3 regions of the Streptomyces gamaensis genome follow, and region 2 is predicted to be linked to each of the others. Evidence: riboswitches for the same ligand, from Rfam matches in the RefSeq annotation. Region 2 holds a riboswitch; each other region holds the start of a gene.
What was found. Region 2 has a riboswitch for cobalamin ahead of nicT (Nickel transporter NicT). Riboswitches for the same ligand answer to the same signal wherever they lie in the genome.

Region 1 (9,826 bases), on a different contig from region 2:
CGGGAGTCGCGCGGAGTACGGGACGTCACAGGAGCAGTCTTGCCGTTGACGCTCCGAAAACCCAATCGGAATCGACTCTCCGGACCGGGCCCCGGGCGGGGGTGGCCCGCGCCGGCCGCCCGGCCGCCGTCAGCGGGGCTGCCCGTAGCCGCGCAGTTTGTCGGTGGCGGCGGCGAGTTGGTCCCGGCTCAGCAGGGCCGGGCTGCGGCCGGGGACGGCGGAGGCGGCGAGCCACACCCTGCACATCCACTCCAGCTGCGCGGTGCGGTCGTAGGCGGCGTCGAGGCCGGGGCCGAAGGTGAGGGTGCCGTGGTTGCGCAGCAGGCAGCCCGTGCGTCCGTCGAGGGCGCGCAGCATGTGGCGGGCGAGTTCCTCGGTGCCGTAGAGGGCGTACGGGGCGACGCGCACCGGTCCGCCGAGGGCGCCGGCCATGTAGTGGATGAGCGGCAGCTCGGTGACGAGGGTGGAGACGGCGGTGGCGTGCACGGCGTGGGTGTGCACGACGGCGGCCGCGTCGGTGGCCCGGTAGACGGCCAGGTGCATGGGCAGTTCGCTGGTGGGGGCGAGGGCGCCGAGCACCTGCCGCCCGTCGAGGTCGACGCCGACGGCGTCGTCGGGGCCGAGCCGGTCGTAGGGGACGCCGCTGGGGGTGACGAGGATCGTTTCGCCCACTCTCGCGGAGACGTTGCCGGAGGTCCCGACGACGAGCCCGTCGGCCACGGTGCGCCGCGCGGCGGCGACGACGCCGGCCCACGCCTGCCGGATCGCCTCGCGGCGGGCGGCGGAGTCCCGGGGGGAGGTCTCCCGGCGCGCGCGGCCGCCCCGCTGTGCGGTTTCGCCTCCGGCGCCGGGCGCGTACCGGACGGCCTCGCCGCCCGCGCGCCCGCCCGCCCCCGGCCGGGCGGGCCCACCGCGCCCGCCCCCGGCAACCGCGTCCCCGTGGGACTGCCCGCTCCCGGTGTCGTCACCGTCACAGCTCCGGGCACCGCGGTGCTCGGCCCCGCCGTCGGTCCGGCCTCCGCGCGCCCCCGCGCCCCCGTGTCCGTCCCCGCGCATGTCCGGGCCCTGGCCGCCGTTCACAGCACCCTCGTTCATGGATGACCCCCTCCGGTTCGCCTCACCGCTCGGCCCGACCCCGTTCACCTTCCGTTCACCCAGAGTCCTTACGGTCCTGGCTGTACTGTCCATCGAGCGATTGCCTGGGTGACCAGACGGACATGGAACACATCACGCTTCTCATCGGGATCGTGATCGTCACGGCCTTGGTGTTCGACTTTACGAACGGCTTCCACGACACGGCCAACGCCATGGCCACCACCATCTCCACGGGAGCCCTCAAGCCCAGGACCGCGGTGGCCATGTCCGCGGTCCTCAATCTGGTCGGCGCGTTCCTGTCGGTGGAGGTCGCCAAGACCATCTCCGGCGGGATCATCGACGAGAGCTCGGGAATCCGCCCGGAAGTGATCTTCGCGGGGCTGGTCGGGGCGATCGTGTGGAATCTGCTGACGTGGCTGGCGGGCCTGCCGTCCAGCTCCTCGCACGCGCTGTTCGGCGGTCTGATCGGCGCGACGCTGGTGTCGGTCGGCGCCGGCGGTGTGCACGGCGACGCCGTGGTGATGAAGGTTCTCATCCCGGCGGTCGCGGCCCCGGTCGTGGCCGGTCTGGCCGCCATGGCCGCGACCCGGCTGACCTTCCGGCTGGCCCGGGGCCGGGACGAGAACGACACCGCCAAGGGCTACCGCGCGGGGCAGATCGCCTCGGCCGCGCTGGTCTCCCTCGCCCACGGCACCAACGACGCCCAGAAGACGATGGGTGTGATCACCCTGGCCCTGGTCACCGGCGGCGTCGTGGCCCCGCACTCGGACCCGCCGGTGTGGGTCGTCGTCTCGGCGGGCCTGGCCATCGCGCTCGGTACGTACCTGGGCGGCTGGCGCATCATCCAGACCCTCGGCAAGGGTCTGACGGACATCAGGCCCGCGCAGGGCTTCGCCGCGCAGACCGGTGCCGCGACCGTCATCCTCGCCTCCTCGCACATCGGTTTCGCGCTCTCCACGACGCAGGTCTGCTCCGGTTCGATCATGGGCGCGGGGCTGGGCCGCAAGGGCGGCGTGGTGCGCTGGTCGACGGCGGGCCGCATGGTGATCGCCTGGTGTCTGACGCTGCCGGCCGCCGGTCTGGTCGCGGGCGGGGCCGCGCTCCTGGCGGAGCAGGGCGACTGGGGTGTCGCCGCGGTGGCGGTCCTCGGTCTCGCGGTGAGCGGAGCGATCTGGCTGGCCTCCCGCCGCAGGCCCGTCACGCACGACAACGTCACCGATTCCCCCGCGGAGCCGCAGGCCGAGCCGGTGGGTGTGGTCACGGCCGCGATCCAGGCCGTCGCCCCGCCGCCGCCCGCCGCGCTCGCCGCCACCGCCACCGCCGCCCCCGAGCCCGCGCCCGCCGCGGCCGCGAGCTGACCGGAGAGAAGCGATGAACATCAACTGGGCAGCTCTCGGGCAGGTCTTCGGCGTCAGCCTCGTGGTGACCGTCGGGCTGGTCGGCGTCTTCACCCTCGGCATCGTCGGCACCTCCCGCAAGGCGGGTACGGACGCTTCCGCTTCCGGGGGCGCGACGCCCCTCGCGCGCACCGGCGCGTACCTGTGCTACGCGGTGTGCGCGGCGGCCGTCGGCTACGGGATCCACCTGATCGTGGCCTGAGCCCGCGCCGCCTCCGCTTCGCCCCTGTCCCGCCGGAAACGGCAGGGCAGGGGCATCTTCATGCCTGATGAGGCGAGTTGACGGGCCCTCGCGGACCGTGGTGGACTTCCGGAGCCAAACGGCGACAGCGCAGAGGAAGCCGGTGCGAATCCGGCGCGGTCCCGCCACTGTCACCGGGGAGTGTCCCCCACTGTCAGGCCACGGCCCGCCCTGAGCGGCGGGCGGGAAGGCCGGGGCGACGCGGATCCGGGAGCCAGGAGACTCTGGGTCGCCGGTCACGTCGAGCCAGGGCGCGGACCCTGAGTGAGGACACATCGCATGCGCGGCCGCCTTCGACCACTGCCCTGCCGGACGGAGCACTCGGGCCCGGGCACGGTCTGATCCGATGCGCGCCGAACACCTCGCCTTCGCGTGCGGTGCCGCGCTCGGCCACCTCGGCGATCTCGCCTTCGGCGATCCGCGCCGCGGCCATCCGGTGGCCGCGTTCGGGCGGGCCGCGCAGGCCGTCGAGCGGCGCCTGTGGCGCGACCACCGCGGGCGCGGGGCGCTGCACACCCTGGTCTGCGCGGGCGGTACGGCCCTCGGGGCCGCCCTGCTGGCCCGTACCGTCCGTACCCGGCTGCCCGCCCCCGCGCGTGTGCCCGCCGAGGTCGCCCTGACCGCCGTCGCCACCTGGGCCGTGCTGGGCGGGACCTCGCTGGGCCGGGAGGCGCGGTCGGTCGCGAAGGCGCTGGAGGCCGGGGACCTCGACGCGGCGCGCGAGCGGCTGCCGCACCTGTGCGGGCGCGACCCGCAGGCGCTGGACGGGCAGCAGATCGCGCGGGCCGTCGTGGAGTCGGTCGCCGAGAACACCTCCGACGCCGTGGTCGGCGCCCTCGTGTGGGGGGCGCTCGTGGGCGTGCCGGGGCTCGCGGGCTTCCGCGCGGTCAACACCCTGGACGCGATGGTGGGGCACAAGTCGCCGCGCTACCGGCGGTTCGGCTGGGCCTCGGCGCGGCTGGACGACGCCGTGGGCTGGCCCGGCGCCCGGCTCACGGCGGTACTGGCCGTGCTGGCCGGCCCGGATCCGCGGACCGCGTGGCGGGTGGCCCGGCGGGACGCGGCCCGGCACCCGAGCCCCAACGCGGGCCCGGTGGAAGCCGCGTTCGCGGGCGCGCTCGGGGTGCGGCTGGGCGGCACCCTCGCCTACGGCGGCCGTGTGGAGCACCGGCCGGTCCTGGGCGCGGAGCTGCGTCCGGTGGAGGTCGCGGACATCGAGCGCGCGGTGCGGCTCTCGCGCCGGGTCGCGTTGCTGGCGCTCGGGGTCGCGGCCGGCGCGCGCACCACCGGGCAGGCGCTGCGCGCGGGCGGGATCCGGCGTGCGGCGGGCAGCATCTCGAAAGGCGTCCCGACAGGCGTCGCACAAAGCATCGTGAACGGGGCGAGGGGGAGGAACCGGTGACAACAGCGGTACGGGGCGGGGGTCTGCTCGTCGCCGGGACGACCTCGGACGCGGGCAAGAGCGTGGTGACGGCCGGGATCTGCCGCTGGCTGACCCGCAAGGGCGTCAAGGTCGCCCCGTTCAAGGCGCAGAACATGTCGCTGAACTCGTATGTGACGCGCGAGGGCGCCGAGATAGGGCGGGCGCAGGCCATGCAGGCGGCCGCCGCGCGCGTGGAGCCGAGCGCGCTGATGAACCCGGTGCTGCTCAAGCCGGGCAGCGACAGCAGCAGCCAGGTCGTGCTGATGGGCAAGCCGGTGGGCGAGTTGAGCGCGCGCGGCTACCATTCCGGGCGCCAGGAGCGGCTGCTGGAGACGGTCACGGGCTGTCTGGAGGAGCTGCGGCGTACGCACGACGCGGTGGTCTGCGAGGGCGCCGGCAGCCCGGCCGAGATCAATCTGCGGCGTACGGACATCGTCAACATGGGGCTCGCGCGGGCCGCGCGGCTGCCGGTGGTCGTGGTCGGCGACATCGACCGGGGCGGCGTGTTCGCGTCGTTCTTCGGGACGACGGCGCTGCTCTCGCGCGAGGACCAGGAGCTGATAGCGGGCTATCTGGTCAACAAGTTCCGCGGCGATGTGAGCCTGCTGGAGCCGGGCCTGGACATGCTGCGCGGTCTGACGGGGCGCCGGACGTTCGGGGTGCTGCCGTTCACGCACGGTCTGGGCATCGACGAGGAGGACGGCCTGAGGGTGTCCCTGCGCGGGGTGGTGCGCGAGTCGGTAGTGGCGCCGCCGTACGGCACGGACGTGCTGCGGGTCGCGGTGTGCGCGGTGCCGCTGATGTCGAACTTCACGGACGTGGACGCGCTGGCCGCCGAACCGGGCGTGGTCGTACGGTTCGTGGACCGCCCCGAGGAGCTGGCCGACGCCGATCTCGTGGTGGTGCCGGGCACGCGCGGCACCGTGCGCGCGCTGGCGTGGCTGCGCGAGCGCGGGCTCGCGGACGCGCTCGCGCGCCGCGCGGCGGAGGGCCGGCCCGTGCTGGGCATCTGCGGTGGTTTCCAGTTGCTGGGCGAGCGCATCGAGGACGAGGTCGAGTCGAGGGCGGGAGTCGTCGACGGGCTGGGGCTGCTGCCGGTCCGGGTGCGGTTCGCGCGGGAGAAGACGCTGACGCGGCCGTCCGGCAAGGCGCTGGGCGAGCCCGTCGAGGGCTACGAGATCCACCACGGGGTCGCCGAAGTCCTCGGCGGTGAGGGCTTCCTGGACGGCTGCCGGGTCGGCCAGGTGTGGGGCACGCACTGGCACGGTTCGCTGGAGAGCGACGGCTTCCGGCGGGCGTTCCTGCGCGAGGTGGCGCGGGCGGCGGGCCGGGCGTTCGTTCCCGCCCCGGACACGAGCTTCGCCGCGCTGCGCGAGGAACAGCTCGACCGGCTGGGCGACTTGATCGAGCAGCACGCGGACACGGAGGCGCTGCTGCGGCTGATCGAGGACGGGGTGCCCGGCGGGATGCGGTTCATCCCGCCGGGGGCGCCGTGACCGCTCGCGCGGAGCCGGGAACACAGCCGCGCCGCCCCGGCCCGTACGGCGCCCGCAGCACCACACCGACCACCGCACCGGCGTCTGCCGAAGGAGCAATCACCGCATGAGCACCCCGTACCCCTTCGCCGCGATCGTCGGCATGGACCGTCTGCGGCTCGCGTTGCTCCTCAACGCGGTGAGTCCCTCCGTGGGAGGCCTCCTCATCCGCGGCGAGAAAGGCACCGCGAAGAGCACCATCGTGCGCGCCCTGGCCACCGTCCTCCCGGACGTGCCGGTGGTCGCGGGCTGCCGCTTCGCCTGTGATCCCGCCTCGCCCGACCCGCAGTGCCCCGACGGCCCGCACCAGGACGGCTCGGGCACCACCCGCGCGACCCGCTTGGTCGAACTCCCCGTCGGCGCCTCCGAGGACCGGCTCGTCGGCGCCCTCGACATCGAGCGGGCCCTGTCGGAAGGTGTGAAGGCCTTCGAGCCGGGCCTGCTGGCCGACGCGCACCGGGGCGTGCTGTACGTCGACGAGGTCAACCTCCTCCACGACCATCTCGTGGACCTGCTGCTCGACGCGGCAGCGATGGGCACCTCGCACGTGGAACGCGAGGGTGTCTCCGTCCGCCACGCCTCCCGTTTCCTGCTCGTCGGCACGATGAACCCCGAAGAGGGCGAGCTGCGCCCTCAGTTGCTGGACCGCTTCGGGCTGACCGTCGAGGTCGCCGCTTCCCGCGAGCCCGACGAGCGCGTCGAGGTCGTCCGCCGCCGGCTCGCGTACGACGAGGACCCGGTGGCGTTCGCCGCCAAGTGGGCGGCGGAGGAAGAGGAGTTGCGCGAGCGCATCGTGGCGGCGCGCGCCCTGCTGCCGGACGTACGGCTCGGTGACGGCGCTCTGCGCCGCATCGCGGCGGTGTGCGCCGGGTTCGAGGTGGACGGTATGCGCGCCGACATCGTCACGGCGCGTACGGCCACGGCGCTGGCCGCCTGGGGGGGCCGTACGGACGTGGCCACCGAGGACGTCCGGCAGGCCGCGCTGCTGGCGCTCCCCCACCGCCGCCGGCGCTCCCCCTTCGACGCGCCGGGTCTCGACGAGGACAAACTGGACGAGATCCTCGCGCAGTTCGAGGACGAGGACCCCGAGCCGGAAGGGCCGGACGGACCTGACGGACCGGAAGGCCCCGAGGACCCGCAGGACCCCCAGGGTCCGGACGGCGGACCGGACGGCGACGGCGGCCCCGACGGCGGCGGCCGTCCCCCGCAGGAGCCGGCCGGCCAGGGCGTCCCCGACCTCCCCTCCCAGCAGCGCGACGAGCCCTCCCCCGACGGGACGGCCCCGCACGCCGAGGAAGCCGCCCCGCACGCCCGGAGCGAAGCGCAGGGACAAGCACAGGGCGAAGCGCCGGCCGAGGCCCCCGCCGTGCCCGCCGAAGCCCCCTTCCGCGCCCGGAAGTTCACCGTGCCCGGCCTGGGCGAGGGCGCCGACGGGCGGCGCTCCCGCGCCCGTACCGCGCACGGCCGCACCACCGGCGCGCAGCGGCCCCGCGGCACCCTGTCGCGGCTGCACCTGGCGGCGACCGTGCGGGCCGCCGCCCCGCACCAGCGGGCGCGCGGGCGCAGCGGGCCCGGCCTGGTCGTGCGCCGTGACGACCTGCGGGAGGCGGTCCGCGAGGGCCGTGAGGGCAATCTGGTGCTGTTCGTCGTGGACGCCTCCGGTTCGATGGCGGCCCGCAAGCGGATGAGCGCGGTCAAGGGCGCGGTGCTGTCGCTGCTGCTGGACGCCTACCAGCGGCGGGACAAGGTCGGCCTGGTCACCTTCCGGGGCTCCGGGGCGCGGCTGGCGCTGCCGCCGACGTCGTCGGTGGAGGCGGGCGCGGCACGGCTGGAGACGCTGCCCACGGGCGGCCGTACCCCGCTCGCGGCGGGCCTCGCTCGGGCCCGTGAGGTGCTGCGGGTGGAGAAGCTGCGCGATCCGTCGCGGCGGCCGCTGCTGGTCGTGGTGACCGACGGGCGGGCGACGGGCGGGCCGGAGCCGCTCGCGCGGGCCTCCCGCGCCGCGCGGGCGCTGGCGGCCGACGGCGTGGCCTGCGTGGTGGTGGACTGCGAGTCCGATCCGGTACGGCTGGGGCTGGCGGGCGAGTTGGGCCGGGAGCTGGGCGGCCCGGTCGTGACGATCGACGACGTTCGCGCGGACACCGTGTCCGCGCTGGTGCGGACCGTACGCGCCGACAACCACAGGAGGGCCGCGTAATGCCCAAGGGGCAGCCGACCGTCGTTCCCGACGACGGGCTCACCACGCGCCAGCGCCGCAACCGGCCGCTGGTGTTCGTCCACACCGGCACCGGCAAGGGCAAGTCGACGGCCGCGTTCGGGCTCGCGCTGCGGGCGTGGAACCAGGGCTGGCCGATCGGGGTGTTCCAGTTCGTGAAGTCCGCGAAGTGGCGGGTCGGCGAGGAGCGGGCGCTGAAGGTGCTCGGCGACAGCGGCGAGGGCGGCCGGGTCGACTGGCACAAGATGGGTGAAGGCTGGTCGTGGATCCAGCGGGATGCCGATGTCAGCAATGAGGAGAAGGCCCGTGAGGGCTGGGAGCAGGTCAAGCGGGACCTGGCGGCGGAGACCTACCGGCTGTACGTGCTCGACGAGTTCGCCTATCCGCTGCACTGGGGGTGGATCGACACCGACGAGGTGATCTCGGTGCTGCGGGAGCGGCCCGGCACCCAGCACGTGGTGATCACCGGCCGCAACGCCCCGGAGATGCTCGTGGAGTTCGCGGATCTGGTCACCGACATGGCCAAGGTCAAGCACCCGATGGACGCGGGCCAGAAGGGCCAGCGGGGCATCGAGTGGTGAGTTCCGCCGTGCGTGTCCCCCGGCTGGTGATCGCCGCGCCGTCGTCCGGCAGCGGCAAGACGACCGTGGCCACCGGTCTGATGCGGGCCTTCACCGACGCCGGGCTGAAGGTCTCGCCGCACAAGGTGGGGCCCGACTACATCGATCCGGGCTATCACACGCTCGCCGTGGCGGGCGCGCGGCCGGGCCGCAATCTGGACGCGTTCCTGTGCGGGCCGGAGCGGATCGCGCCGCTGTTCCTGCGCGGCGCGGAGGGCTGCGACCTCGCGGTCGTCGAGGGCGTGATGGGCCTGTACGACGGGGCGAGCGGGCAGGGGGAGCTGGCGTCGACGGCGCACGTCGCGAAGCTGCTGAAGGCGCCGGTGGTGCTGGTCGTGGACGCCTCCGCGCAGTCGCGTTCGGTGGCGGCGCTCGTGCACGGCTTCGCCTCCTGGGACCCGCGGGTGCGGGTCGCGGGCGTCATCCTGAACAAGGTGGGCTCGGACCGCCACGAGGCCCTGCTGCGCGAGGCGTTGGCGGAGTCCGGGGTGGAGGTGCTGGGCGCGCTGCGCCGCGCTGAGGACGTGCACACGCCGAGCCGGCACCTGGGGCTGGTGCCGGTGGCCGAGCGGGCCGCCGAGGCCACGGACGCGGTCGCCGCGCAGGCGGCGCAGGTGCGCGCGGGCTGCGATCTCGACGCGCTGCTGGCGCTGGCCCGCAGCGCGCCGCCGCTGGCCGGCCCGGCCTGGGACCCGGCGGCGGAGGCGGGCGTCGGCGCGCCCGCCGGGGGCGGCCGGCCGGTGATCGCGGTCGCGGGCGGCGCGGCGTTCACGTTCGCGTACGCCGAGCACACGGAGCTGCTGACGGCGGCCGGCGCGGAGGTCGTCCCCTTCGATCCGCTGCGTGACGAGAAGCTGCCGGACGGCACGGCCGGGCTCGTCGTCGGCGGGGGGTTTCCGGAGGTGTACGCGCCGGAGCTGAGCGCCAACGAGCCGCTGCGCGCGGCGGTTTCGGCGCTGGCGGCGGGCGGCGCGCCGGTCGCGGCGGAGTGCGCGGGGCTGCTGTACCTGGCCCGTTCGCTGGACGGCAGGCCGATGTGCGGGGTGCTGCCGGCCGAGGCGCGCATGTCGGGGCGGCTGACGCTGGGCTACCGCGAGGCGGTGGCACTCGCCGACAACCCCCTCGCGGCGGCGGGGAGCCGGGTGCGCGGGCACGAGTTCCACCGCACGGTGATCGAGCCGGGCGCGGGTGCCTGTCCGGCGTGGGGGATGACGCATCCGGAGCGCCGGGTGGAGGGCTTCACGCACGGCGGCGTCCACGCGTCGTACCTGCACGTGCACTGGGCGGGGGCGCCGGGCAC
Region 2 (9,826 bases):
TCGGCGCGGGCATCTTCAGCCTCGCGGGGACCGTCGCGAACGGCACGGCGGGGCCCGCGGTGCTGGTCTCCTTCCTGATCGCGGGTGTCGCGAGCGCGGCGGCTGCCTTCTCCTACGCGGAGTTCGCGGGGATCGTGCCGCGCGCGGGTTCCGCCTACACCTACGGCTATGTGGTGCTGGGCGAACTGGGCGGCTGGTTCATCGGCTGGGACCTGCTGCTGGAGTACACGGCGATCGTCGCGGTCGTCGCGATCGGCATCTCCGGTTACCTCAACTTCCTGCTCGGTGAGGCGCACGCGCAGCTGCCCGCGTGGATGCTGGGCGCGCCCGGCACCGGGCACGGGCACCGGGTGGACTTCTTCGCGGCGCTGCTGTGCCTGCTGATCGCCTGGCTGCTGAACCTGGGCGTCAAGAACGCGGCCCGCTTCGAGACCGCGGTGGTGGGTCTGAAGGTGCTGGTCGTGCTGGTGGTGATCGGGGTGGGTTTCTTCCACATCGACTCCGCCAACTACAGCCCGTTCTTCCCCTTCGGTGTCGGCGGGGCGTTCACGGGGGCGGCCACCGTGTTCTTCGCCGTGTTCGGCTACGACGCCATGTCGACGGCGGCGGAGGAGTCCAAGGACGCGCAGCGCCACATGCCGAAGGCGATCCTGTACTCGCTGGCGGTCTCGATGGTGCTGTACGTGCTGGCCTGCCTGGTGCTGACCGGCATGCAGAACTACCGGCACATCGACAAGGCCAGCGGTTTCTCCACGGCCTTCAAGTCCGTGGGCCTGAGCCGGATCGCGGACGTCATCGCGGTGGGCGCGATCATCGGCATTCTCACGGTGATGTTCACGTTCATGCTGGGCGTGACGCGGGTGTGGTTCGCGATGAGCCGGGACGGGCTGCTGCCGAAGTGGTTCGCCAAGACGCACCCGACCCGGCACGTGCCCTCCCGGGTGACCTGGATCGTGGGGGCCGCCTCCGCGGTGATCGCGGGCTTCCTGCCGATCGGGGAGGCGGCGGAGCTGACCAATATCGGCATCCTGCTGGCCTTCGCGGTGGTGTGCACGGCCGTGATCGTCCTGCGCTACCGGCAGCCGGAGCTGCCGCGCTCCTTCCGCTGCCCGGGGGTGCCGGTGGTGCCCGGCATCGGGGTGGCCGCCTCGATCTGGCTGATCACCTATCTCGACCGGGTGACGTGGGCACGCTTCGCCGTCTGGTTCGTGATCGGCCTGGTCGTCTACTTCTGCTACTCCTACCGGCACGCGGAGCTGGCGCGCGCGCAGGACGGCTGAGGGGGCGGCCCTCAGCCGGTCCGGTTCGTCCACTCCACGCGGTAGCCGGTCAGCCAGTCGTCGGCGCCGCCGGTGTCCTCGGCGGTGCGGCGGCGGACCTCGGCGTCGCGGGCGCGGCGTTCCTCGGTGGTCAGGGGGGTGCGCCCGGCCATGGCGGCGCTGAGGGCCACCACGCGCTCGACGCGGGTGCGCCGCAGCCGTTCGTAGGCGGTGAACGCCCGCCGGGCATCGGGCAGATCGCGCAGCGCGCGGGCCAGGACGACGCCGTCCTCGATGGCGAGCGAGGCGCCCTGGGCGGCGTTGGGGGCGGTGGCGTGGGCCGCGTCGCCGACGAGGACGGCGCGGTCGCTGTGCCACACGGGTGTGGTGGGGATGTCGTAGGCGTTCATGCCGATGACGGCGGTGCCGGAGGAGGCGATGATCGCCGCCGCGGGGGTGCGGTCGGCGGCGAAGGCCTCGGCGGCGCGCTGCCGCCAGCGCTCGGGGCCGGTCCCGGCGAGCTCGGCGCGGGGCACCTCGGCGGCGGGCACGTTGGCGAACCAGTATGTCGTGCCGTCGGGAGCGGTGGTGCAGCCGAAGAAGGCCCGCTGCCCGTAGATCATGCGGTAGGTGCGCGGCGGCACCGGGAAGCGGGTGTCGCCGGTACGGCCGCAGACGGTGAGCTGGCCGGTGTGCCGGGGCGGGGGCGCCGAGGGGTCGAGGAGGGTACGGGTGCGCGAGTGGATGCCGTCGGCGCCGATGAGGAGATCGCCCTCGGCGGAGCTGCCGTCGGCGAACGCGGCGACGACCCCGCCGCCGGGCCGCCGCGCGGCGTCGACGAGCCGTTTGCCGTGCAGGACGGGGATGCCGCGCCGTACGGCCTCGTCGCGCAGCGCCCGGTACAGCTCGGAGCGCTGCAGGGTGCGCGGGGCGATGCCGTCCGGGCCGCCGGGCGCTCCGGCGATGGCCCGGGTGCCGAGCCGGGCCCCGGTGTCGCTGAGGAACTCCACGGTCTCGGCGGGGAAGGAGCGCTCCAGCACCGGCCCGTCGGCGCCGATGGTGCGCAGTGCGGCCAGTCCGTTGGCGAACAGCACCAGGAACGCGCCGAGTTCCTCGGCTCCGCCGGGATACGCCTCGTGGACGGTGGCCTCGACACCGGCGCGCTGCAGGGCCATCGCGGTGACGGGTCCGGCGATGCCGCCGCCGATGATCAGAGCGTGTGTCATGGTGCTCCGTCCCGATGCGTCGAGTCAGGTCGAGCCGTGCCCACGAGCGTAACCGGGTACGTGTCCCGCGCGTCCAGAGGGTGTGCGGGGCGCGGGGAGCCGACGGGCGGCGCGGGTGCGGGTCCTCAAGGCCCCGGGGCCGGGCTCCGCGCAGGGTGCGACCCCGGTGCCGCGCGGGTCCCTCGGCAACGTACGCCGGTCCGGCCGCAGTTGACGGGGCCGGTGCTTCAGTCCGCCGCCCGTGTCGACGCCCGTACCACCAGGCTCGTACGGACCGGGGCCGGCGGTGCGACGGTCTCGCCGCGCAGCATCGTGGCGACGGCCGTGATGCCCAGGCGGCCCAGTTCCTCGCCGCGCAGGTCCACGGTCGTCAGCCCCGGGGTGAGCATCGAGGCGGCGTCGATGTTGTCGAGGCCGACGACGGAGACGTCGTCGGGCACCCGCAGTCCGGCGGCGGCGGCCGCGTGGTAGACACCGGCGGCCGCGACGTCGTCGTCGCAGACCACGGCCCGGGGCGGGCGGGGCAGGGCCAGCAGGTCCCGGGCGGCCTCGCGGGCGGGCTCCGGCCCCTCCCGGAGCGGAATGGCGACTTCCACGACGCGCAGCCGCTCGGCCGCTTCCTCGAAGGCGGCCTGCCGGGAGCGGAAGGTGTAGGAGGGGCGGTGGTAGCGCAGGTGCCCGATGCGCCGGTGCCCCCGCTGCTGGAGGTGGGCGACGGCGGAGCGCATGCCGCCCGCCACGTCGAGGGCGACGACGGGCCGGTGGTCCGCGGCGAGGGCCGGGTCGGCGTCGAGGAGGACGGTGGGCAGTCCGGGCGGCAGTTCGTCGATCTGCCGGTCGTGCGGGGAGCAGATCATCAGGGCGTCGAACTGGTTGGCCGTGATGGTGCGCGTCATGCTGTTGCTGCTGGAGCTGACGACGACGGTCAGGCCGTGCTCCTCGGCGGTCTCGTGGGCGCTGACCAGGACGCGGGCGAAGAACGGGCCGCGGATGCTGGGGACGGCGAGGAGCACCAGCCCCGTGCGGCCCAGGCGCAGTTGACGGGCCGCCGCCTGCGGCCGGTAGCCCAGGCGGGCGGCGGCGTCGCGCACGCGCTTCTCGGTGGCCTCGGAGACCCGCTTGCCGCGGTTGCCCGAGAAGACCAGCGACACCGACGCCTGGGAGACGCCCGCCAGGCGTGCCACGTCGTGACCGGTGGGCCGGCGGGACGCCGTGGAGCGGGAGTGGTTGGCCATGGACACCGTCCCCAAGAGTCCCAGGAGGCAGCGCCGTTGCGCGTTCCGCAGCGGCGCGGCCCGCGCGCCTCGCGCGCGCCGGGCCGACAGCAGGTTATCGGGGATCCCCGGCCCGGCAACGCCCGTACCGGCCGGCGCCGCGGGCCGCGGCGGTCGGCAACACGGCGCCGGGGAGGGCGAATTGGGCACTGCGGACAAGGCCGTGACAACCGGTCGGGTTGGCTCGAAAACGCTTGACGGAACTGGTGCTACGTATAACGATTGGGACTCGTGATCTCACCGTGAGTCCACCGGCACCCCCCACCGCACCCGGCGCCGGCACCTGGAGGACGGTGGAAGCCCGCCGACCTGTCCGTCGTTCCCTACTTCGTCTCTTTGCCAGCTCCCGGTGCGGCGGGAGCCGGCAGCGATTTGCGGAAGGAACTGTGATGAGTGTGCGGATGCTCGAAGCCGGCGACGTCTGTGTGCCCGGAGTCCGGGAGCCGGCGGGGGGCCTGGGGTGCCGGGGGCTGTCGGTGTTCTGGCTGGCGGAGGACGCGGTCGCGCACCACGGGCTGCCGCCGCTGCTGGAGAAGGTGCCGGGGGTGCGGCGGGCGGTCGTCCGGCAGAGCCTCGCGGAGTCCGTCGGCCTGCTGGCGAGCGGCGACTTCGACATCGCGGTCGTGCCCCTCGGGCTGTGCTCGGACGGCTTCGTCCGGGCGGCGCGGGCGGGCGCGCACACCAAACTGCTGGTGGCCCTGCGGGAGGAGGAGGTCAAGTGCGTACGGCACTTCCCGCACAGCCTGTCCGTGGACGGCTATCTGCTGCGGCAGGACATCGGTGTGCCCAAACTCTCGGAGATCTTCCGGCAGATGCTCCTCGGCGAGCTGCCGATGCCGCCGGTGCTGGCGCGTGAACTCATGGGCGGGGCACGGCGGGAGGAGCTCCCGGGGGAGGCCAGGGGGGCGGCGCGGGTGACGGACCGTGAGCGGGAGGTGCTGGACTTCCTCACCCAGGGGCTGAGCAATCACCAGATAGCGCGGGCCATGGGGATCTCCGTCCACGGAGTCAAGCGCCATGTCTCCAACCTGCTGGTGAAGTTCGACTGCACGAACCGCACCGAGGTGGTGCTGGTCGCGCTGCGGCAGGGCATGGCCTCCTGAACCGGCGGCGGCGGGCGCGGGACGGGGAGGCGCCGGTGCTGCTCTCCCCTTCAGCAGCCCCGGCGCTCCACGCCCTTGCCGTCGGCCCGCGGCGTGCCGAAGACCGTACCCCCGTGACGTTCTTCGGCGTGCGCGCCGTGCATTGTTGAACATCTCCGATGGTGCCAGGGGTCGAAGCTCCCGGCTAGGTGCACCATCGGCTACCCCCATCGGCGAGGTGTCCCCGTCGGCGAGATGTCCGCATCACTGAGGTGTCCGCACGGCGATGCGGCATATGCGAGGCTTGCGGTATGTCTCCTGCCCCGGCCCCCGCCCGTGTGCTCGTCGTGGACGACGACCCGACCGTCGCCGAGGTCGTGGCCGGCTATCTCGACCGGGCCGGCTTCGCCGTGGACCGGGCCGCCGACGGCCCCGGGGCTCTGGAACGCGCCGGGGCGGCCCGGCCCGACCTCGTCGTCCTCGATCTGATGCTGCCGGGCATGGACGGACTGGAGGTGTGCCGGAGACTGCGCGAGGACGGCCCGGTACCGGTGATCATGCTCACGGCCCGGGGCGAGGAGGAGGACCGCATCCTCGGGCTGGAGGTCGGCGCCGACGACTACGTCACCAAGCCGTTCAGCCCCCGGGAGCTCGTCCTGCGCGTCGAGTCGGTGCTGCGCCGTGCCCGCGGGCGCCCGGCCGGCCCGGCCGCCGCCGCCCCGCTGCGCGCCGCCGGGCTCGTCCTGGACCCGGCCGCGCGCTCGGCCACCCGCGACGGCGTCGAACTCCGCCTGACCCAGCGGGAGTTCGACCTGCTGGCCTATCTGCTGCGGCATCCCGGGAAGGCGTGCGGCCGCGAGGAGCTGATGCGCGAGGTGTGGGGCTGGGAGTTCGGCGACGTCTCGACGGTGACGGTGCACGTACGGCGGCTGCGCGCGAAGGTGGAGGACGATCCGGCCCGGCCCCGGCTGATCCGCACCGTGTGGGGCGTGGGCTACCGCTTCGGGCCGGCCGGTGTCCAGGAGCGGGGCGGCGACGGCGGTGCGTGACCTCCTGCTCATCGCCCTGTTCGCGTTCCTCGGCGCGGCCGCCGCCGGAGGGCTGGGCGCCGCCGCCCTGCGCGCGCTGCGGCACCGCTCCCTCGCCGTGTCCCTGGCCGTGGTCGCGGCCGTCCCCGTGACGGCGATGCTCGCGGGGACCCTGGCCGTCGCGTGGGCGATGTTCCTCTCCGCGCACGACCTGACGGTGGTCACGGCGGTGTGCGCGATGGCGGCCGTGGTCTCCCTGGCCACGGCGCTGCTGCTGGGCCGGTGGGTGGTCGCCCGCAGCGACGCGCTGGCGCGCGCGGCCCGTTCGTTCGGCGACGCCGGGACCTTCGCCGCCCCGGCCGGCGGGTCGACCGCCGAACTGGCGGCGCTCTCCCGCGAACTGGCGGCCGCCGACGCGAAACTGGCCCGCGCCCGCGAGCGGGAGCAGGCCCTGGAGTCCTCCCGGCGCGAGCTCGTCGCCTGGATCTCGCACGACCTGCGCACCCCGCTCGCGGGGCTGCGCGCGATGTCCGAGGCACTGGAGGACGGGGTGGCGGAGGATCCGCACCGCTACCACCGGCAGATCCGCGCCGAGGTCGAGCGCATCGACGCCATGGTCGGCGACCTCTTCGCGCTCTCCCGCATCCACGCGGGGTCGCTGCCGCTGCGCGTGGACCGCGTACCGGTGCACGACCTGCTGAGCGACGCGCTCGCCGGGGCGGGCCCGCTGGCCCGCGAGCAGGGCGTCCGCCTGGTGGGGCGGCCGCCCCGGGAGGGCGACGACACCCTGCCCGTCGAGGTCGACGCCAAGGAGATGACACGCGTCCTCGGCAACCTCCTGGTCAACGCGATCCGCCGGACACCGCCCGACGGGACGGTCGCGGTGGCGGCGCGGCGCGAGGCGGACACGGTGGTGGTGTCCGTGACGGACGAGTGCGGCGGCATCCCCGAGGACGAGCTGCCGCGCGTCTTCGACACCGGCTGGCGCGGCGCCGCCGCGCGGACGCCGCCGGCGGGCGCGGGGCTGGGCCTGGCGATCGTCCGCGGCATCGTGGAGGCGCACGCGGGGCGGGCGAGCGTGCGCAACGTCGCGGGGGGCTGCCGGTTCGAGGTGACGCTGCCGCTCCCCGGCTCGTGACCCCGGCGGCCCCGCGCGCGGCGGGGCCGCCGGGGTGCCGGGGACCGTCAGCCGTCGGCCGGGGCCCTGCGCGCCTCCCACCGGGCCTCGACCTTCGCGAACCGCCAGTACGACAGGGCGATCGCCCACACCACCACGAACAGCCCCACGATGACGAAGCCGACGTTGTCCAGGTCCAGTCCGGCGATCCAGCCGGTGACCGCGTCGGTCAGGTCGAACTTGTCGTGGACGACGCCGACGAGCTCGATCGTGCCGATGAGGAAGGCGACCGCGATCGACAGCCCGGTGATGGTGAGGTTGTAGTAGACCTTGCGGACGGGGTGGGAGAACGCCCACTGGTAGGCGAAGTTCATGAACGTGCCGTCGAGCGTGTCGAACAGGCTCATGCCGGCGGCGAACAGCAGCGGCAGGCACAGGACCGCGTACCAGGGCAGCCCGGCGGCGGCGCCGCTGCCGGCCATGACCATGAGCGTGACCTCGGTGGCGGTGTCGAAGCCCAGGCCGAAGAGGAAGCCCAGCGGGTACATCTGGCCGGGGCGCGAGACGGAGCGGGTGAGGCGGCCCAGGAGGCGGTTCATGAAGCCGCGCGCGTCCAGGTGCCGCTCCAGCTCGGCCTCGTCGTAGTGACCGGAGCGCATGGCACGGAAGATGCGCAGGATACCGGCGAGGGCGAGGAGGTTGAGGGCGGCGATGAGGTAGAGAAAGCCGCCGGAGACGGTGGTGCCGACCAGGCCGAGGGTCTGGTGGGTGGTGGAGTCCTCGTTCATGAGGGTGCCGGCCAGGTGCGTGCCTCCGGCGACGAGAGCGGCCATGGCGACGACGACGCTGGAGTGGCCGAGGGCGAACCAGAAGCCCACGGAGACGGGCCGTTCGCCGTCGGACATGAGCTTGCGGGTGGTGTTGTCGATGGCGGCTATGTGGTCGGCGTCGAAGGCGTGCCGCATGCCCAGGGTGTAGGCGGTGACGCCGAGGCCGACGCCGTAGACCTTGGAGCCGACGGTGTAGTGGGCGGGGACGACGAGCAGCAGGAGCACGCCGAAGGCGACGGCGTGCAGGGCGGCGACGACGGCCAGCAGGCCGGCGGTGCGCAGGGTGTCCTCCCGTCGCCAGCGGAAGGCGGGCGGCGCCCCGGGGGAGGCGGGCACGCCCGGGCTCCCGGCGCTGCCGTGGACATCGGTGGGCAGGGTCATCTGCGGATCACGCTCCAGCACCTCGTGGATCTTCTCGTGAGATGCCGTGGCCGGTCTCCTGGCTGACGGGTACGTCCGCGCCCGCCCCGCCTTCCCGGCAGCCGGCTGCTGCCAGTGGCCCCGTACACCGCGCGCGGCGTACGGACTGGGACGGTAACTCCCCGATCACAGTGGCGAGGGCCGCTCCGGACTGGGACCACGACGGTCCGCACCGGTCTTCCCGAACACCACGGCCCGGCCACCCTAGCCGTATTCCGGCCACGGACGGGCCCGCTCCGCACACCGGTTGCGCGGTGGGCCGTCCGGGCGGAGCGCGGCGGCCGATCCGTTCGGCTGTGTCCGGGAGATGGACGCCCCGGGCCGGGCGGTGCTACCAGTGCAGCACACCTCCACCGGCTTCCAGGGAAGGGCGGACCGCCATGGCAGAGTCGGCACACGGTCCTTCGGACCAGGGCGCGCCGCCCGGCGGGCAGCGCGCCGGGTTCGTCCGCAGCATCGGGCTGTTCCAGGCCACCGCCCTGAACATGAGCCAGATGTGCGGGATAGGACCCTTCGTCACCATTCCGCTGATGGTCGCGGCGTTCGCCGGCCCGCAGGCCGTCCTCGGGTTCGTCGCGGGCGCGGTGCTGGCCCTGGCCGACGGGCTGGTGTGGGCGGAGCTGGGCGCCTCGCTGCCCGGGGCGGGCGGCAGTTACGTGTATCTGCGGCAGGCGTTCCAGTACCGCACCGGCAAGCTGATGCCGTTCCTGTTCGTGTGGACGGCCATGCTCAACATCCCGCTGGCGATGTCCACGGGTGTCATCGGCTTCGTGCAGTATCTGGGCTATCTGTGGCCGGGAATGACGCCGCTCCAGGGCGATCTGACGGGCCTGGTGCTGACGGTGCTCGTGGTCGCCCTGCTGTGGGGGCGGGTGGAGCACATGGCGCGCCTCAACGTCGTGCTGTGGTGCGTGATGCTCGCCTCGGTGGTGCTCGTCATCGTCGCCGCCTACACCCACTTCAGCCCCGGACGGGCCTTCACCTACCCCGCGCACGCCTTCGAGCTGACCTCCAATCATTTCTGGATCGGCTTCGCCGCGGGCCTGACGATCGGCATCTACGACTACGGCGGCTACTGGACCTCCGCCTATCTGGGCGCCGAGATCAAGAACCCGGGCCGCACCCTGCCCCGCTCCATCGTCTATTCGATCCTCGGCATCATGGTGATCTATCTCCTGCTGCAGATCGGCACGTTGGGCGTCGTCGACTGGCAGGACATGCTCGACCCCGACTCGGCCGCCTCCTCCTCGGTGGCCTCCGCCGTCCTGGAGAGGACCTGGGGCAGGGGCGCGGCGAACGCCGTCACCGTACTGATCCTCGTCACCGCCGTCGCCTCCCTCTTCACGGGGCTGCTGGGCGGTTCCCGGGTGCCGTACGACGCGGCGCGCGAGGGCGTGTTCTTCCGCCCCTTCGGCAGGCTGCACCGGCGGCACCGCTTCCCGGTGCTCGCCCTGGTGGTCATGGGCGCGGTCGGCGGGGCGGGCTTCCTGCTCGGCCGGCACACGGACCTGCAGACCATCATCCAGCTGCTGACGACGGTGATGGTGCTCGTGCAGGCGCTCGCGCAGATCCTGGCCCTGAGCGTGCTGC
Region 3 (9,826 bases), on a different contig from region 2:
CTCCCGCTCACCGCGTGCCTGGTCTTCCGGATCGACGCCGTGCCCCTGCACCGCCGGGCCCTGCACCGGGCCGCCGGGACGACCGCCGGTGTCCTGCTCGCCCTCGGGCTGACGGCACTCGCCCCGCACGGCTGGACGCTCGTCGTCCTCGCCCTCGCGGTGGGCGCGCTGGTGCCCGTACTGACCGACTGGTCGTACGCGGGGCACACCGCCATGGCCACCGTCATCGTCCTGGTCCTCGCCAACCCCGCGGCCGTCGGCGACACCCGCGAGATCACCGCCCGTCTCCTCGACACCGTCCTCGCCTGCCTGATCGCTCTCGCCTTCGGACACCTCGTGTGGCCCGCGCACCTTCCGCATCCGTTCCGCGCGAGGCGCCGCGCGCAACAGCTGTGAACGGCGGGACAGTTCGTTCCCGTACAGAGGGATCCCCGGTCCGACGCGGGTGTCGCGGGGCAAGCTGTCCATGTGACGTCTCGGCACCGCCGACGTCGGACACGATCACGTCGCCGCGTTCCCGGGGAAGGATGGATCGCCTTGCCGCAGATCGCCTTGCCGCACCGCAGACCCGGGCGTGCTCTCTCGGCCGCCTTCGCCTCGATCGGGCTGGTCGCAAGCGCGCTCACCGTCACGTCCTGCAGCGCGGGCGCCGGGCCGGACACCCCCGTCGGCCCGTCCCTGGCGGCGTCCGGTCCGGCGCACACCGACGTGTTGTTCGTCGGCGCGCATCCGGACGACGAGTTCCCGTCGCTGGCCACGTTCGGGCAGTGGGGCGAGCGGCAACGGCCCCTGAGCACCGGGGTGGTGACCATCACCCGGGGGGAGGGCGGGGGCAACGCCCAGGGCGAGCAGGAGGGCCCCGAGCTGGGGATGATCCGCGAGACGGAGGAGCGGAGAGCCGTCGGTCGCGCCGGGATACGGAACGTCTTCTACCTCGACAAGCCGGACTTCTGGTACACGCTGTCGGCGCCACTGACCGCCAAGGTCTGGAACAAGCCGCCGCGGCCGTCGGCGGACACGCTCTCCGGACTGGTCCGGCTGATCCGCGCGACCACGCCGCGGAAGGTCGTGACGATGGACCCGCGACCGTTCAAGCAGCACGGCGGCCATCAGGAGGCCGGGCGTCTCGCGATCGAGGCGTTCCGCCTGGCCGGTGACGAGAAGGCGTTCCCCGAACAGATCACCAAGGAGAGGTACCGGCCCTGGACGCCGTCCCAACTGCTCGCCCAGAACGGGGGGTTCACGACCGGTTCCGTGGGCGCGGAGTGCGCCAGGAAGCAGGAGAAGGACGAACGTACCGGGCTCCCCGTCATCGGTTACTGGACCGGGACGCGGTCGGGCAGGCAGAACAAGACGTGGGCCCAGATCGAGCGCGACGCGGCACGCGACTACGTCACCCAGGGCTTCGGGTCCCTGCCCGCCACCGTCGACACCCCCGCGGACAAGCTGCCCTGCGAGTGGTTCACCGTCCTCGCCGACCGGGGGAAGCCGGTGAGCCGTCCTGTGCGCGAACAGTCCGGGCTGCGCCCCCTGTACGCCGAGTTCCGCGACTGGGCGCGCGGGGCGGGCATGCCGTGGCTGGCGAACGACGCCCAGCCCGACTACCCGGCCAACCCGTCCACCGTCGTCCCCGAGGTCGACAAGGCCCCTGACGTCGACGGGGTGGCCGGTCCCGGCGAATACCCGGGCCCGGAGCTGACGTTGCAGCAGTGGGAGGGCGCGAAGTGCCGGGACAAGAGCGACTGCTCGGCAACTGCGCGGTTCTCCCGCCACGGTGACGACCTGTACGTGATGATCCGCGTCACCGACGACATCAAGGGCTACGCGCTCGACGCCGCCAAGGACTGCAAGCGCCACTGGCGCACCGACTCGGTCGAGATCGACCTCGACCCGCAGGGCCGCTCCGACGACACCTCCACCACGTTCAAGGCCGGCATCCTCCCCTTCACCGCCCACGGCGGCGGTCCGTGCGCCGAACGCGACGGCGACAACCGTCAGGGGCCGGCGAAGAACACCGCGCCCGGCATGACCGTCGCCTCCGTGGTGACCGACGACCCGTACACCGGCTACTCGGTCGAGGCGAAGATCCCGCTCGCCGACCTGCCCGCCCCCGTCGACCCGGACCGCCTCACCGCGAACGTCCTGCTCTACGACTCCGATTCCCAGGACAGGACCGGCAGGACGCGGCTGGCCTGGTCCCCGTACGGCAGTGCCCAGGCCGACCCCTATGTGTGGGGCACCCTGCGTCTGCCCGGCTACGTCCCCCCGCCCGGGCGCCCGGCACTCGCCCCCGTGATCCCCCAGGACGCCGCGCGGAGCGCGCGGTCCCCGGCATCCCGCGACCAGGCCGAGCGCACGGGCGTACGAGCCGACGGCCGTGGGCCGTTCCCGCCGTGAGCCGATCGTGGCCCGGGTCAGTCGCGGGACGCGGTGTCGTCCTCGGTGTCGAGGGCGGGTACGGACCTGGGGCGGCCGTCCGCGGTGACGGCGACGAACGTCAGCCGGGCCGTGGCGACTTCGGAGGCGGGGCCGGAGGCGTTCCAGCGTTCGGCGGTGACGCGCACGGCGACACTCATCGAGGTACGGCCGACGCGCAGCAGTGCGGCGTGGGCGCTCAGGAGGTCTCCGGCGCGGACGGGAGCGAGGAAGGTCATGCGGTCCACGGAGACGGTGACGGCCGGGCCGTCGGCATGCCGTCCGGCGGCGGCCGCGGCCGCGTCGTCGATGAGTTTCATCACGACACCGCCGTGGATGGTGCCGTAGAGGTTGGTGTCGTGCTCGCTCATGATGTGGGCGAGGGTGACCCGGGAGTCGGCGGGGGTCTTGCGGGTCCGGGCCGGGGTGGTGTCCGTGCCCAGGGGGCTCGTCGTCATGGCAACTCTCCTTCGCGAGCTGGCCTGTGAGCCCGCGAGGAGGTGCCGGCACGGCGCGGCCGCCGCGCTGCCGGCCCGCCCTCGAAGGTCACCGGGTGGTCCGCGTGCGAACGCCGCACGCGGGCAGTGGCAGGTCTTCGGACTCGCGGGCGTCTCTCGTGGGGCACGAGCTGCCTAGTGGCCGTCGCTTCCCGGACCGGGGTCCAGTGCGTATGACGGCGGTCGTTCCCGCTCACCGCTGCGGGGCAGTCCCGGATTTCCACCGGGTTCCCTCTTGCGACGCCTCCCGCCTGGCGGACGGGCGCGAACCAGCTGCGTGATCAGCATAACCGCCGCGTGCGGGGCCGGACGGTCCCTGGGCAGGCAGCTCTCCGTCGACGAGAACAGCAGTACTTTCGTGCCGTATCCGGTCGAGCCGTGAGCTCTGCTGCATGTGTACGGGTGCCGTCTCCCGCGAGGGAGTTCAGCCGGCGGCCTCGAACAGCTCCCGTGCCGCGGTGAAGGCCCGGGCGAGGGATGCCGGGTCCGGTCGCAGGTCCGCCGTGATCGTGTCGAGGCCGCGCAGGCCCGCGCGGTCCAGCAGTCGTTTCTCGTTGGTGGCCCACTCGCCGCGCGCGGCGAGGACCGCGTGTGCCGTCTCCAGTGCGGCGGTTGCCAGTGCGCCGGCCGCCTCGGTGGCCCGGCCGCGCGGTACGTACGCGCCCTGGGCGTACTGGAGGGTCAGGGCTGCCCGGCTCCTCCACCACGGCGGGGCCGACTCGCGCAGGGCTTCCGGGTGGTCGGGGCGGGGCAGGGTGCCGCGCAGGACCCGGCCCAGGGCGAGTTCGGCGACGATCAGGTAGCTGGGGATGCCCGCGAGGTGGAACATCAGCGGTTCCCAGTGGAAGCGGCCCTCGCGTGCTTCGGCGAGTTCGTGCTCGACGGCGTCGAGGTCGCGGTAGTGGACGTCGACGTGTCTGCCGTCGATCGTGAGCCAGGCTCCCCCGTTGAAGACGCCACCGCCCCAGGCGCCGAGCTCGGACACCTCGCCGTCCCAGCCGACGGCCCGCAGTGCGGCCGGGTCGAAACCGCCCCGGTAGTAGACGGCCAAGTCCCAGTCGCTGTCGGGGGAATGGGTGCCTTCGGCGCGCGAGCCGCCGAGGGTGACGGCGTGCACGGTGGGCAGGGCGGCGAGCCGGTCGGCGACGGCGTCGAGGAACTTCTCGTCGGTCATCGGGATCCGATCTGTGCGGCGGGCGGGCAGGACGTCGGCCCATGATGCCCGAGCCGGTACGGCGGCCCGCCTCCGCCCCCGGCCGCTCGGGGGGGCGGGTCAGTGCGTGCCGGGTGAGGTATCGCCCGTGGCGATGCGGGCCATGGAGGTCAGGGCCACGGAACCCGGTCTGAGGTAGTTGTCGTGCCGGGCCCGGCCTGCGTCGAACCGGCGGGCCCCGAAGGTCGCCGACGCCGGATCGGCGCCGAGCCCCAGGGTGGTGCACAAGAGGTTGACGCTGGCGTTGGGGACGTGGGCGATCCAGTCGTTGCTGCCGACGCCCGCCCACACTCGTGCCTCCGTGCGCAGTTCGGAGGCGCGGTCCGCGCCCGTGCCGGGGCTCGCGTAGAAGACCATGTCGGCGGCGTGCAGGCCGTGCGCGGCCCGGCCGCAGACCACGGAACCGTAGGAGTGGCACAGCAGGGAGATCCGCGCCGAGGGCGCTACGCGTTCCAGGTCGCCGACGAAGCGGCGGAGTTCAGGGGCGCCGCGCTCGGCCCGGTCCGTGGTGAGCAGTTCGACGCTGAAGGCGGCGGGTGCCCGGTACCCCAGCCACGCGACGACGGCCACGGGGGTGTCCGGGCTCTGCCGGCGCATCTCCTCGTGCAGGACGCGGGCACCGCCGGCCAGGTGCTTGTACGTCCCGAGGTCGGCCGAACCGAACGTGTCGAGCGTGGTGTTCGCCCCCGGGACCAGCACGGCTACGCGTCGGGCGGCCGCGAGGTTTCCGACGACCTCGACGGCGGTGCCGTGACGTGCGTCGAAGGCGAAGAACGTACGGTCCCGCGCGCTCATCGCACGCAGCGTGCCGGCCCGGCCGGTGGCGTCGGCTCCCGCTGCCATGTCGGCGGCTGCGGCGATGTTGGCGCGGTTCGCGCCGTACCGGGCCTCCAGCGTGGCGGCGGTGGCGGCCGGCAGGACGGGAGGTTCCGGTGCCGGAACCGGCGTGCCGGCGGAGACGGGCTGATGCGGCGCGGCCAGTGAGGCGGCGCACGCGAGGGTCAGGAGACTGCGGCGCAGCCAGGCACGAGGACGGGGCACGGGCTCCTCTTGGTGCACGACGACGTAGTTTTCAGCGTTTTCAGCGTTTTCAGCGGTCGCGCTCACGCCGTTCGGGCGGGGCGCGCGACCATGTCGGGGTGGGGGACGGCTTCGGCCGGGACGCTGCGGCGCCGCGCGGCCGGGCAGGGGGGAACCCTGGGGAGGCCGTCCCCCACCCCTGCGTCCGGGGGCTACGCGTTGTCCGTCGCGGACGCTGCCGCCCTGCGGCGTCGGGTCGCGACGGCCACGGCGCCGCCGGCGCCCAGGAGCAGCGCGGCGCCGGCGGCGAGGCCGACGACGTTGCCGCCGCCTGTCTCGGCCAGTTCACCCGCGACCTCGGTGTCGCCCACGGGGGCCGCGGACAGGGCATCGGACGGGCTCGGCGTGCCGTCCGAGTCCGGGGCCGCCTCGGGGTCGCCCTCGGTGGTGGACCCGGCGGGCGGCTCGGGCTGGGGCTCGGAGGGGTTCTGCTGCTCGGGAGCGCCCCCGGCGGGGGAGACCGCACCCGACTTCCCGGGCGGGGTCGGGGACTTGTCGGGGCCGCCCTCGCCGGTGCCGTCCTTGGGCGGCTCGGGCTCGGACTTGGAGGGGTCCGGGGTCACCGATCCGGCGGTGCCGGGGGCGGGCTTCTTCTCGGTCGGCTTCTCGGTCGGCTTCTCGGTCGGCGTGGAGCAGTCCTTCGTGCCGCCGTTCCAGTGCGCGATCTTGTCCTTGATGACCGGGTGCTCCGGTCCCTTCGGCAAGTCACCGTGTTTGAAGCCGTCTTGAGCGTTGAGTTTGCCGTCGTACTTGACGTTGCCGCGGTAGAGGTCGACCTGCGCGTAGCAGCCCGCGGCCGGCACCCCGACGTCGAGAGAACTGGGGGCGGCACCGGACTTGATGTTCACGGTGTCGAAGTCGTGGAACACCTGCTGACCGGAGGTCGACCAGGTTGCGCCCTGTGTGCTGTACGAGGCAAGGGATGCAGCGCACTTCTGGGATCCTGGCGCGGTACGCACCTTGATATGGACCAGACCGTCGTCACCGGGCTTGCTGATGTCGCCGGCCTTGAGGGAGGGGCGCCAGTTGTCTCCGTCGAGGGAGAACTCGCAGCGGTCGGCAGGGGACTGACCGCCGGGCAGTACGGGCTCCTGCCCCTTGCCGGTACCGGCGAATGCCGGCCCCGCGCCGAGCGCGACCACCCCGATGCCGCTGCTGAGGATCACGGCCGCCCTGCGGGCCAGCCGGTTGCGCCGTGCTGTGGATGAATTGATTGACGTAGTGGACACTCGTATCTCCTCGAAGGAACCTTCCTTGAGACATCGATTCTTACGTGGTGCACACCCCGGCGATATCGACCATCGCACCTTGCCTGTAGTCACGCCGCCCCGATGCACAAGACGAAAGTCCACATTGTCGAATGCGGTGTTCAGCGGCGCGGGTGGTGCGTCCTGACGGCGAAGTCGAGACCATGCGCGGCACGGAATTCCTCATGGGCGCGGACGACTTCGGCGCTGTTCGGAACTGTCGCGCGGAGGCCTGCGCGTACACCATGCGGAACAGGGTCAGGCTGACGGCCCCGGAGGCGGAGACGAGGGCTCCCATGCGCCCCGACGTACGCACCGCTCGGCACCCCGCCGTTCGGCGAACGCGCCATGTTCAACGCGGCGGGGCAGTCCGGGCAAGCGCATCATCCCTGGGACTCCTTGCGGGCCTTCTTCTCGAACCATGCCGCGGCGTCCGGATGGAGACGGCGGCGCGGGGCATGGCCCGCGACCGGGTCGTGGTAGGCGGCGTACGCCTCGGCGAACCACTCCTCCGCGCAGGAGAACTGGTACGGGGACACGACGTGTTCACGGGCTGATGCCAGGTAGCTGCACCATTCGCCGTAGTGGCTGACCTGATAGACGCGTCCGTCACGGGTGAGGCGGTCCGCCCCGCCATCGGGAAGCATCCAGGGTTGCGCGGTCGCGAACTTCAGGTCCGCGAGCAGCTGCCGGAGGGCTTCGTGGCCCATCTGCTCCGTGGCATCGGGCCAGTCGCGGGTGAATTCGCCGATCAGCGCGTCGCTGAGTGCCGGTGGGTTGCCTTCGGGGTCAGGGGCGATACGGTCTGCCAGCCAGATGCGGACCTCGTCGTCGGTGATGCCGTACGGGGCGAGGAAGGCACAGGCGACCTGGTAGTGCCCGAGCTGGCCCTCGTGGAGGAGCCAGCCGCCGAATTCCGGCTTGCGGGCCTCCACCATTTTCCATTGGCAGCGCTCGTCCACGCTGTGGCCGATCTCGTGGCGCATGGTCCAGGAGAACAGGCTGCCGTGGGCCAGCGCGCCGCCCATCACCTGGCGACGGTTGTGCGAGCACCCCATGACCGAGCACTTTTGGCCCATACTGAGGCCCTGGTAGTTCAAGGCGGCACCGAGGTCCATCAGCCGGCGCTGCCACCCGGAGCCTTTCTGCAGCTTGGTGTAGAGCCAGCCGGGCATGCCCCAAGGGTGCTGGACATGGACCTTGCGGGTCTCGCCGTCGTAAAGGCTGGCCGGGCCCATGTCTCCCCCACCACGCACAATGCCTTCCAGGGAATGGGCGTCGTACTCAAGGTCGTTCCTGGGGAGACCGCCCAACACCTTGTCGAGCTTGTTGAGTTCGGAGTGGCTGAAGTGCCCGCCGTTCTTGCTCGCGGGGCCGATGGTGAGGCCGTACTTCTCGCTGAGTTCGCGCTCGCGACGCCCGGCACCCCGGTTCCACAGCAGCCCGGGCAGTCCCCGCCCACCGGTGCCGAAGCGGTCGCCCTGTTTCCGCTGCGGTGACTGCCTCCCCTGCGGTGCCTGCGGCACGGGCCGTGACGCGGTGGCGGGCCTGGGGGAAGGGGCCCGCAGAAATTCCTGTTCCATGTGCGTTCCTGTCTCTTGAAGGCCGTCGGGGGCAACGGCCTTGGGGGATGGGGTTTCTGCCCGTACGCTCATGACGCCTGTCGGCTGAAGAACTGGATCTCGGCCAGGGCCACCGGCATGTCCGGCTTGAGCCCGGGGTGGACCGCCTCGATCGTCACCCGCACCCGGGTCACGTCGTCGACGCCCAGGTCGAAACGCTGCGGACCGGGCTCCCCGCCCAGCTCGACCGTCTCCTCCACGGTGCCCTGTCCGACCGTGGTCATGGCCACATTGACCCTCGTGGGCCTTCCGGCTTCGAAGAACTGCGCCGGGGTCCTGGACCCGCCGCTGATGATCACGAGGGAGGTCAGCCGGAACGGGCGGTCGAACTCGGCCGTCCAGTACTGGCCGATGGCGTCCTTGCCGCTGCCCTGCGGGGCCCAGGCCCGGTTGTCGACCCCGTCGGAGGCCAGTTCCGGCTCGAAACCCTTCGCCGAACTGGAGGCCGCGACCGCGGCCGGGGACACCGCGTGGTGCGCCAGGAAGCGGTCCTTCACCGCCGGTACCACGCGCTGCACGGCCGCGGCCGCACTGCCCAGCGAGATCCCCGTGACGGCGCACAGCGGCAACACGCCCAGCCACACGACCCAGCGGCGGTCCCAGTGCCATACGGCGGGCCGCTCCCAGTACTTCTCGCGCAGCCGCTGCCAGCGCGTGAGCTCCGGCCCCGGGCGCAGCAGGGCGCCGCAGGGGTGACAGTACGTGCGTGCCTCCGCGTTGGCGTTACGGCACTCGGGGCACGGGAGCAGGCGTGGCGCCGTGTCGGCGGAGGCGGCCGGGAACACCGCTGTGGGCGCCGGATCGCTCAGGGCTGGTTCGGGCGGGACCGCGAACTCCGGGCCGCCATGGGTCGGTTCGATGCCGTCCGCAGGCGACGTGGGCATCGGGGACGGTGCCGCGGACAGGGGGTCCGACCGCTCCGGCTGTACGGGCTGCGTATCGGCTGGCCACGTAGTCGCCGACTCCCCTCCCTCGTGGGGAGTTTGACCGGCCTGCGAGGTCGTCGGGCCGTCCGGCCCGGACGGGGAAAGCAGCTCCCCTGCCACCGCTGACGCACCGTCGCTCGCGTCCCACCCGAGATACACGCCGCACGACACGCAGAAGTCCTCGCCGGGGTAGGACACCACTCCGCAGTTGTGGCAGGCGCCCTGCCCCTCGGGGCCGTAGTGGTGGGAGGAGGCCATGCCCATCAGCAGCCACCGCTTGTCGAGTCACGCACCCGCGCGCTTTCCACCATAGAGGGACGATCGGCGGCCTCTTTCGCCGACACTGCGGGAGACAAACGATTTTCCATCCAGAACTCCCTTCAGATGTCTCACCCCGGCCGGGAATACGTGAATTCCACTTCTGATCATGGCCAGGCGGAAGGATCCGCGTCAAACTCGGAGAAGGAATCCGGGAGTTCGGTGAAAAAATGACGACCACGGTCCAGCCGGTAACCGTCTTCGGTCGACATGAGCCCCGTTCTGCCGGGCCCCGGGGATATCAGGGACATCAACCCAGGACGACACCGTGAGCGTCGGCTGCGACAGCGCTCACGCGGGGAACCGGCCCGTGGGTACCGCCTCCCCGGCGTCCCCGGCTCACCGGGCCGTGCGTGACGCGTGCGCGGGCTCGTCCTGCTCCTGTGTCCCGCCCCCGGCCGGTGCCGTGGCCTCGGTGACCCGGGAGATCCCGTACAGGGCCGTGGCTGCCGACACCGCCTCCCCGGGCCGGAACCCGGGGTTGAACGCGGTCCGGGCCCAGTCGGGC

Region 1: linked by a shared signal. The riboswitch ahead of ACFP1Z_RS20115 (cobalamin biosynthesis protein) and the one ahead of nicT (Nickel transporter NicT) in region 2 are both predicted to bind cobalamin.
Region 3: linked by a shared signal. The riboswitch ahead of ACFP1Z_RS12460 (acyl-CoA thioesterase) and the one ahead of nicT (Nickel transporter NicT) in region 2 are both predicted to bind cobalamin.

What each region holds. Positions count from the first base shown of each region.
Region 1 covers NZ_JBHSPB010000012.1:49,944-59,769, forward strand. The annotation lists gene ACFP1Z_RS20095 (hypothetical protein) at 1-29, opposite strand, end outside; gene ACFP1Z_RS20100 (class II aldolase/adducin family protein) at 130-765, opposite strand; gene ACFP1Z_RS20105 (inorganic phosphate transporter) at 1,218-2,453, shown strand; gene ACFP1Z_RS20110 (hypothetical protein) at 2,467-2,694, shown strand; cobalamin riboswitch at 2,828-2,957, shown strand; gene ACFP1Z_RS20115 (cobalamin biosynthesis protein) at 3,080-4,135, shown strand; gene ACFP1Z_RS20120 (cobyric acid synthase) at 4,132-5,652, shown strand; gene ACFP1Z_RS20125 (putative cobaltochelatase) at 5,759-7,888, shown strand; gene cobO (cob(I)yrinic acid a,c-diamide adenosyltransferase) at 7,888-8,487, shown strand; gene ACFP1Z_RS20135 (cobyrinate a,c-diamide synthase) at 8,496-9,826, shown strand, end outside.
Region 2 covers NZ_JBHSPB010000008.1:65,723-75,548, reverse strand. The annotation lists gene ACFP1Z_RS14995 (amino acid permease) at 1-1,280, shown strand, start outside; gene ACFP1Z_RS14990 (FAD-dependent monooxygenase) at 1,292-2,485, opposite strand; gene ACFP1Z_RS14985 (LacI family DNA-binding transcriptional regulator) at 2,713-3,720, opposite strand; gene ACFP1Z_RS14980 (helix-turn-helix transcriptional regulator) at 4,149-4,862, shown strand; gene ACFP1Z_RS14975 (response regulator transcription factor) at 5,153-5,890, shown strand; gene ACFP1Z_RS14970 (sensor histidine kinase) at 5,883-7,007, shown strand; gene nicT (Nickel transporter NicT) at 7,055-8,197, opposite strand; cobalamin riboswitch at 8,229-8,444, opposite strand; gene ACFP1Z_RS14960 (APC family permease) at 8,617-9,826, shown strand, end outside.
Region 3 covers NZ_JBHSPB010000006.1:276,285-286,110, reverse strand. The annotation lists gene ACFP1Z_RS12470 (FUSC family protein) at 1-396, shown strand, start outside; gene ACFP1Z_RS12465 (sugar-binding protein) at 538-2,397, shown strand; gene ACFP1Z_RS12460 (acyl-CoA thioesterase) at 2,415-2,873, opposite strand; cobalamin riboswitch at 2,985-3,202, opposite strand; gene ACFP1Z_RS12455 (nucleotidyltransferase domain-containing protein) at 3,337-4,086, opposite strand; gene ACFP1Z_RS12450 (alpha/beta hydrolase) at 4,186-5,166, opposite strand; gene ACFP1Z_RS12445 (hypothetical protein) at 5,358-6,434, opposite strand; gene ACFP1Z_RS12440 (hypothetical protein) at 6,836-8,035, opposite strand; gene ACFP1Z_RS12435 (NADase-type glycan-binding domain-containing protein) at 8,104-8,958, opposite strand; gene ACFP1Z_RS12430 (hypothetical protein) at 9,658-9,826, opposite strand, start outside.